2 regions of the Enterococcus sp. AMC1252 genome follow, and region 2 is predicted to be linked to the other one. Evidence: a T-box and tRNA genes for the amino acid it is inferred to sense, from the RefSeq annotation. Region 2 holds a T-box; the other holds one or more tRNA genes.
The links. A T-box is a leader RNA that pairs with one kind of tRNA and senses whether it is charged. The one in region 2 lies ahead of AC4BB5_RS03695 (valine--tRNA ligase), so its partner is inferred to be a tRNA-Val.
Positions count from the first base shown of each region.

Region 1: it has a tRNA-Val gene. The T-box ahead of AC4BB5_RS03695 (valine--tRNA ligase) is inferred to sense a tRNA for this amino acid. The anticodon was not compared.

Region 1 covers NZ_CM177097.1:3,753,848-3,757,248, reverse strand. Annotated here, with positions in the region: rRNA gene AC4BB5_RS17705 (23S ribosomal RNA) at 1-1,435, shown strand, start outside; rRNA gene rrf (5S ribosomal RNA) at 1,533-1,648, shown strand; tRNA gene AC4BB5_RS17695 (tRNA-Val) at 1,663-1,735, shown strand; tRNA gene AC4BB5_RS17690 (tRNA-Lys) at 1,742-1,814, shown strand; tRNA gene AC4BB5_RS17685 (tRNA-Leu) at 1,827-1,908, shown strand; tRNA gene AC4BB5_RS17680 (tRNA-Thr) at 1,945-2,017, shown strand; tRNA gene AC4BB5_RS17675 (tRNA-Gly) at 2,026-2,097, shown strand; tRNA gene AC4BB5_RS17670 (tRNA-Leu) at 2,112-2,197, shown strand; tRNA gene AC4BB5_RS17665 (tRNA-Arg) at 2,208-2,281, shown strand; tRNA gene AC4BB5_RS17660 (tRNA-Pro) at 2,366-2,439, shown strand; gene AC4BB5_RS17655 (CtsR family transcriptional regulator) at 2,605-3,072, shown strand; gene AC4BB5_RS17650 (ATP-dependent Clp protease ATP-binding subunit) at 3,077-3,401, shown strand, end outside.
Region 2 covers NZ_CM177097.1:809,365-812,765, reverse strand. Annotated here, with positions in the region: gene AC4BB5_RS03695 (valine--tRNA ligase) at 1-2,048, opposite strand, end outside; T-box leader at 2,199-2,417, opposite strand; gene tpx (thiol peroxidase) at 2,462-2,953, opposite strand; gene AC4BB5_RS03685 (redox-sensing transcriptional repressor Rex) at 3,058-3,401, opposite strand, start outside.

The DNA of each region.
Region 1 (3,401 bases), 890 kb from region 2:
TAAGGAATGCATGCGACTGGAAGTGCATGTCCAAGCAGTAAGTCTTGAGTAGAGTCAAATGCTTTACTCTATACGGACAAGCTGTGATGGGGAGGGAAATAATAGTACCGAAGTTCCTGATGTCACACTGTCAAGAAAAGCTTCTAGTGAGAAAACAACTGCCCGTACCGTAAACCGACACAGGTAGTCGAGGAGAGTATCCTAAGGTGAGCGAGCGAACTCTCGTTAAGGAACTCGGCAAAATGACCCCGTAACTTCGGGAGAAGGGGTGCTGACTTCGGTCAGCCGCAGTGAATAGGCCCAAGCGACTGTTTATCAAAAACACAGGTCTCTGCAAAATCGAAAGATGAAGTATAGGGGCTGACGCCTGCCCGGTGCTGGAAGGTTAAGAGGATGGGTTAGCTTCGGCGAAGCTCAGAATTGAAGCCCCAGTAAACGGCGGCCGTAACTATAACGGTCCTAAGGTAGCGAAATTCCTTGTCGGGTAAGTTCCGACCCGCACGAAAGGCGTAACGATTTGGGCACTGTCTCAACGAGAGACTCGGTGAAATTTTAGTACCTGTGAAGATGCAGGTTACCCGCGACAGGACGGAAAGACCCCATGGAGCTTTACTGTAGCTTGATATTGAGTGTTTGTACCACATGTACAGGATAGGTAGGAGCCGATGAACCCGGAACGCTAGTTTCGGTGGAGGCGCTGGTGGGATACTACCCTTGTGTTATGAACCCTCTAACCCGCACCACTTATCGTGGTGGGAGACAGTGTCAGGTGGGCAGTTTGACTGGGGCGGTCGCCTCCTAAAGAGTAACGGAGGCGCCCAAAGGTTCCCTCAGAATGGTTGGAAATCATTCGCAGAGTGTAAAGGCAGAAGGGAGCTTGACTGCGAGACTTACAAGTCGAGCAGGGACGAAAGTCGGGCTTAGTGATCCGGTGGTTCCGCATGGAAGGGCCATCGCTCAACGGATAAAAGCTACCCTGGGGATAACAGGCTTATCTCCCCCAAGAGTCCACATCGACGGGGAGGTTTGGCACCTCGATGTCGGCTCGTCGCATCCTGGGGCTGTAGTCGGTCCCAAGGGTTGGGCTGTTCGCCCATTAAAGCGGCACGCGAGCTGGGTTCAGAACGTCGTGAGACAGTTCGGTCCCTATCCGTCGCGGGCGTTGGAAATTTGAGAGGAGCTGTCCTTAGTACGAGAGGACCGGGATGGACTTACCGCTGGTGTACCAGTTGTTCTGCCAAGGGCATTGCTGGGTAGCTATGTAGGGAAGGGATAAACGCTGAAAGCATCTAAGTGTGAAGCCCACCTCAAGATGAGATTTCCCATTTCTTTAAGAAAGTAAGACCCCTCAGAGATGATGAGGTAGATAGGTTGGAAGTGGAAGTGCAGTGATGTACGGAGCGGACCAATACTAATCGGTCGAGGACTTAACCAAAGAAACGAAATAAAAAAGTTTTTCGGACTGTTTGATTACCTTACTTCAATCCAGTTTTGAGTGAATAATCACTCAATTGAATAGCAACAACACCCAGTGTGGTGGCGATAGCGAGAAGGATACACCTGTTCCCATGCCGAACACAGAAGTTAAGCTTCTTAGCGCCGATTGTAGTGAAGGGTTTCCCTTTGTGAGAGTAGGACGTCGCCACGCTAAAGTGTTGTCTTGGAGGTTTAGCTCAGCTGGGAGAGCACCTGCCTTACAAGCAGGGGGTCGGCGGTTCGATCCCGTCAACCTCCATTTTTTGAGCCGTTAGCTCAGTTGGTAGAGCATCTGACTTTTAATCAGAGGGTCGCAGGTTCGAGCCCTGCACGGCTCATAGGAATATTTTGCGGGTGTGGCGGAATTGGCAGACGCACTAGATTTAGGATCTAGCGCCTTACGGCGTGGGGGTTCAAGTCCCTTCACCCGCATTTTTAGTCTCGTTTTCAAAACTAGGCGATGATAACGCCGGCTTAGCTCAGTTGGTAGAGCATCTGATTTGTAATCAGAGGGTCGAGGGTTCAAATCCTTTAGCCGGCATCCAGACTGCGGAAATAGCTCAGTGGTAGAGCACCACCTTGCCAAGGTGGGGGTCGCGGGTTCGAACCCCGTTTTCCGCTTAGCTTGTTCTTTCGCCGGGGTGGCGGAACTGGCAGACGCACAGGACTTAAAATCCTGCGGTGAGTGATCACCGTACCGGTTCGATTCCGGTCCTCGGCATAGAAATGTAGCACCCATAGCTCAACTGGATAGAGTGCTTGACTACGAATCAAGAGGTTAGGGGTTCGACTCCCTTTGGGTGCATAGTTGAAATGGTTGACTGCGATTTAGAAGGTAGTGAGTATTAGTTCCTTTTAAACGTTTAGTCTTTTTTTATTATTATAGCTACGGGAAGTAGCTCAGCTTGGTAGAGCACTTGGTTTGGGACCAAGGGGTCGCAGGTTCGAATCCTGTCTTCCCGATTTAAAGAACAGAGTAGTTTCTCTGTTCTTTTTTTTGCTTAATTTAATAATTAAATGTTATGCGCTATTAATTTTTTCTTATCAAATTAGGCATTCTCCTTTATTAAACGATTGAAGTTATGTATAATTAAGGTCAGTATTAGTCAAGGGAAAAGGATGAGTGTGATGAGTAATCAAAATACTTCGGATTTAATAGAAGCATATTTAAAAAAGATTCTTGAAGAAAGCAGTAAAATTGAGATTCGTAGAGCTGAAATGGCTCATTTATTCAATTGTGTTCCCTCCCAGATTAATTATGTGATTAACACACGTTTTACGATTCAACGAGGCTATTCTGTTGAGAGTAAACGTGGCGGCGGCGGTTATATTAGAATCGCGAAAGTCCAAATTTCTGACAGTGATCAATTATTAAAACAAATAGCTCAGTTTACGGGTAATGGACTTTCAGAAAAAGATGCACTGATTTTTGTACAAAAGTTGTACGAAGAAGAAGTGATTACCAAAAGAGAAGGAAATCTGATGTTATCTGTACTTGGGAAACAAGTTTTAGGTAAAGCAGGATCAAATGAAGATTATTTACGTGCTCAATTGATGCATTCATTTTTAGAACGTTTGAGTTACGAGGAGGAATGATACTATGGACGAATTATTTACAGAAAGTGCCAAGGCAGTGTTGGCTATTGCGCAAGAAGAAGCAAAATATTTTAGGCATCAATCTGTGGGCTCAGAACATTTACTGTTGGCATTAGTTTTAGAGCCAAATGGAATTGCTGGAAAATCATTACGCCAGTTGAATGCAGATAAAAATGATATCCGTGAAGAAATTGAACACTTAACTGGATATGGAACAGTTAAAGGGTATCCTAAGGGAGCTTATTTACCTTATTCTCCTCGTGCAAAACAAATTTTTGCTTACGCAGGCGATGAAGCAAAGCGTTTAGGAGCACCAAATATAGGAACTG
Region 2 (3,401 bases):
AATAGACGTAAAATTTGGTCTAGTGTATACACTAAAATGCTGCGTGTTGTTTGTTTTGCAGATTCATTTTCCCCGTAGAGGATCTCTTTGCTCATTTCGATATACCAGTCACAGAAATCATCCCAAATAAAGTTATACAACTGGCGGCCTGCTTCACCAAATTCAAAGCGATCAAATAAATCCGTAACACGAGCAACTGTTTCATTTAGACGTGTTAAAATCCAACGATCTGCTACTGTTTTTTCACCACTAAAATCGATATCTTCATAAGACATACCCTCAACATTCATGATCACAAAACGGCTGGCATTCCAGATTTTATTGATAAAGTTCCAAGACGCATCCATTTTTTCATAGCTGAAACGCATATCTTGTCCTGGTGTTGAACCGTTTGACATAAACCAGCGTAAAGCATCTGCTCCATATTTATCGATGACTTCCATCGGATCGATTCCGTTTCCTAGTGATTTACTCATTTTACGTCCATCTTCTGCTCTGATCAAGCCATGCATTAAGACATTTTTAAATGGGGCTTGTCCCGTAAACTCCAAGCTTTGGAACATCATACGGCTAACCCAAAAGAAGATGATATCATAGCCTGTCACTAATGTGCTTGTTGGGAAATAACGCTGATAATCAGCCGCTTCCTCATCTGGCCAACCCATTGTTGAAAATGGCCATAATGCTGAACTAAACCATGTATCTAATACATCAGAATCTTGGGTCCAATTTTCTGCATCAGCTGGTGCTTCCATGCCAACGTACATTTCACCCGTTTCTTTGTGGTACCAAGCAGGAATTTGATGTCCCCACCATAACTGACGTGAGATTACCCAGTCATGGACATTTTCCATCCAACGTAAGAAAGTTTGGTTAAAACGTGGTGGATAAAATTCTACCGCATCGTCAGTATCTTGATTTTTAATTGCTTTTTCAGCAAGTGGCGCCATTTTAACGAACCATTGTGTGGATAAACGAGGTTCAACAACAACACCCGTACGTTCTGAATGTCCCACACTGTGATTCATCGTTTCAATTTTAATTAAACGACCCATTTCTTTTAGGTCAGATACAATTAATTTACGAGCTGCAAAACGGTCCATTCCCGCATATTTGCCAGCCAAATCATTCATAGAACCGTCTTCATTCATTACATTCACACGAGGTAGATCGTGACGATTACCAACTTCAAAGTCATTTGGATCGTGAGCTGGCGTAATTTTCACTACCCCTGTTCCAAATTCCATATCTACATACTCATCGGCAATGATCGGGATTTCTTTGTCTACTAAGGGTAATGTGACCGTTTTGCCGATCAAGGCTTGATAACGTTCATCTTCCGGATGAACAGCAATCGCAGTATCCCCTAACATTGTTTCAGGACGTGTTGTTGCGATTTCCACAACTCCTGTTCCATCTGTCAGTGGATAACTCATATGATAAAATGCGCCTTCGATATCTTTGTGGATAACTTCGATATCAGATAACGCCGTTTTAGCTTTTGGATCCCAGTTAATGATGTATTCGCCTCGATAGATCAGATCTTTTTCATATAACGAAACGAAGACTTTGCGGACAGCTTGAGATAACCCATCATCTAAAGTAAAACGTTCACGGCTATAATCTAAAGAAAGACCCATTTTCGCCCATTGCTCACGGATATGAGAAGCATACTCTTCTTTCCAATCCCAGACTTGTTCTACAAACTTTTCACGGCCTAAATCGTAACGGGAAATGTCTTGTTCTGCTAACTTTTCTTCAACTTTTGCTTGTGTTGCAATCCCAGCATGATCCATTCCCGGTAACCATAATGTATCAAAGCCTTGCATTCTTTTTTGACGGATGATCATATCTTGTAACGTTGTATCCCAGGCATGACCTAAGTGCAGTTTACCCGTAACATTAGGTGGTGGAATCACGATTGAATAGGGTCTTGCTTCTTTGTTGCCATTTGGCTTGAATAACTCTTGATCTAGCCATTTTTGGTAACGGCCTTGTTCTACTTCTGTGGGTTGGTATTTAGTTGGCAGATTTTTTTCTTCTGTCATGTAGATTCCTTCTTTCCATTTTAATTTAAATGAATGGTGAAGCGACATACTAAGGTGACAACGCTTCTTAATCAGTCGCCTTGACTGTTCAACATAAGATTGCTTCACAATCTGTGATGAACATGTAAAAAGCCCTAAAATACTTTCGTATTTTAGGGCGTAAACTCTGTACGCGGTACCACCTAAATTGTGTCTGACGATCCAGACACCGCTTCATTCGTGAGGTAACGATCACTACTCGAATCATTCTACTACATTCAAATCATTGACTCACAAGCTACCTTCTTACTGGCTATGTGAAAATCTTCCACCTAGTGACTTTCTCTCTATAACGATACCAGCAATACTCCTCTTGATCATAGTCTTTCGTTCATTTTAACATTGATGTTGAATATAAGTCAATTTGAAAAAAATCAGCGCGCCGCTTTTACCTGATCTAAAGCTGTAGTGTAATCTGGCTCTTCTGCAATTTCTTTAGAAATTGCTTCATAAATAATGTTACCTTCTTTATCAATCACAAAAATCCCACGAGCTAATCGTCCCATTTCAGGAATGAATAAGCCGTATGCTTCGCCGAATGTTCCTTCAGTATCATGTAAAATTTCCATATCTACACCTTCAGCTGCACACCAATTTGCTTGTTCATCTTTTGTGTTATTAGAAATCGTGATAAATTTTACACCTTCAACTTTTGCTGCTTCCTCATTGAAACGTTTTGTTTGCAATGAACAAATTCTAGTATCGATATCTGGAACCACACTGATCAAAACTGGTTTTCCAGTAAAATCAGATAAATTTACGACCTCGTCATTTAAATTCTTTAACGAAAAATCTGGAGCTTTCACTCCAACTTCAGGTTGTACTCCAATTATTTCTACTTCTTCACCTTTTTTTGTTACTTTCATTAGTTACCCTCCTAAATTTAAAAATGTAGCAATTTAGCTATCAAAGCTAAACATTCTTTCTTAAGTATAGATGAAGGAACGATAGAAGACAAAGTTCTTGCTTTCTAAGCTTTTTTACGTGAGAACGTTTCATCGAAATAAATCAGCGTCTGTAGCTCGGTTGTTAAATCGATGTATTGAACATTTACATTGTTCGGCACAATCACTCGATCTGGAGCAAAATTTAAAATCGCTGTAATACCAGCATCAACGATTTTATCAATCGCCTCTTGTGCGAATTGGCTTGGTACAGTTGAGATTGCAACTGTCACACCTGTTTTTTTAACTTCTTCAGCTAAATTTTCCATTGGTTGAATAACTATGTCGTCAACTGATAACCCAACAAGTTCTTCTCCGATATCAAATGCACAAACAATATTCAAGTTTTCATTTCTTCGAAAATTATTTT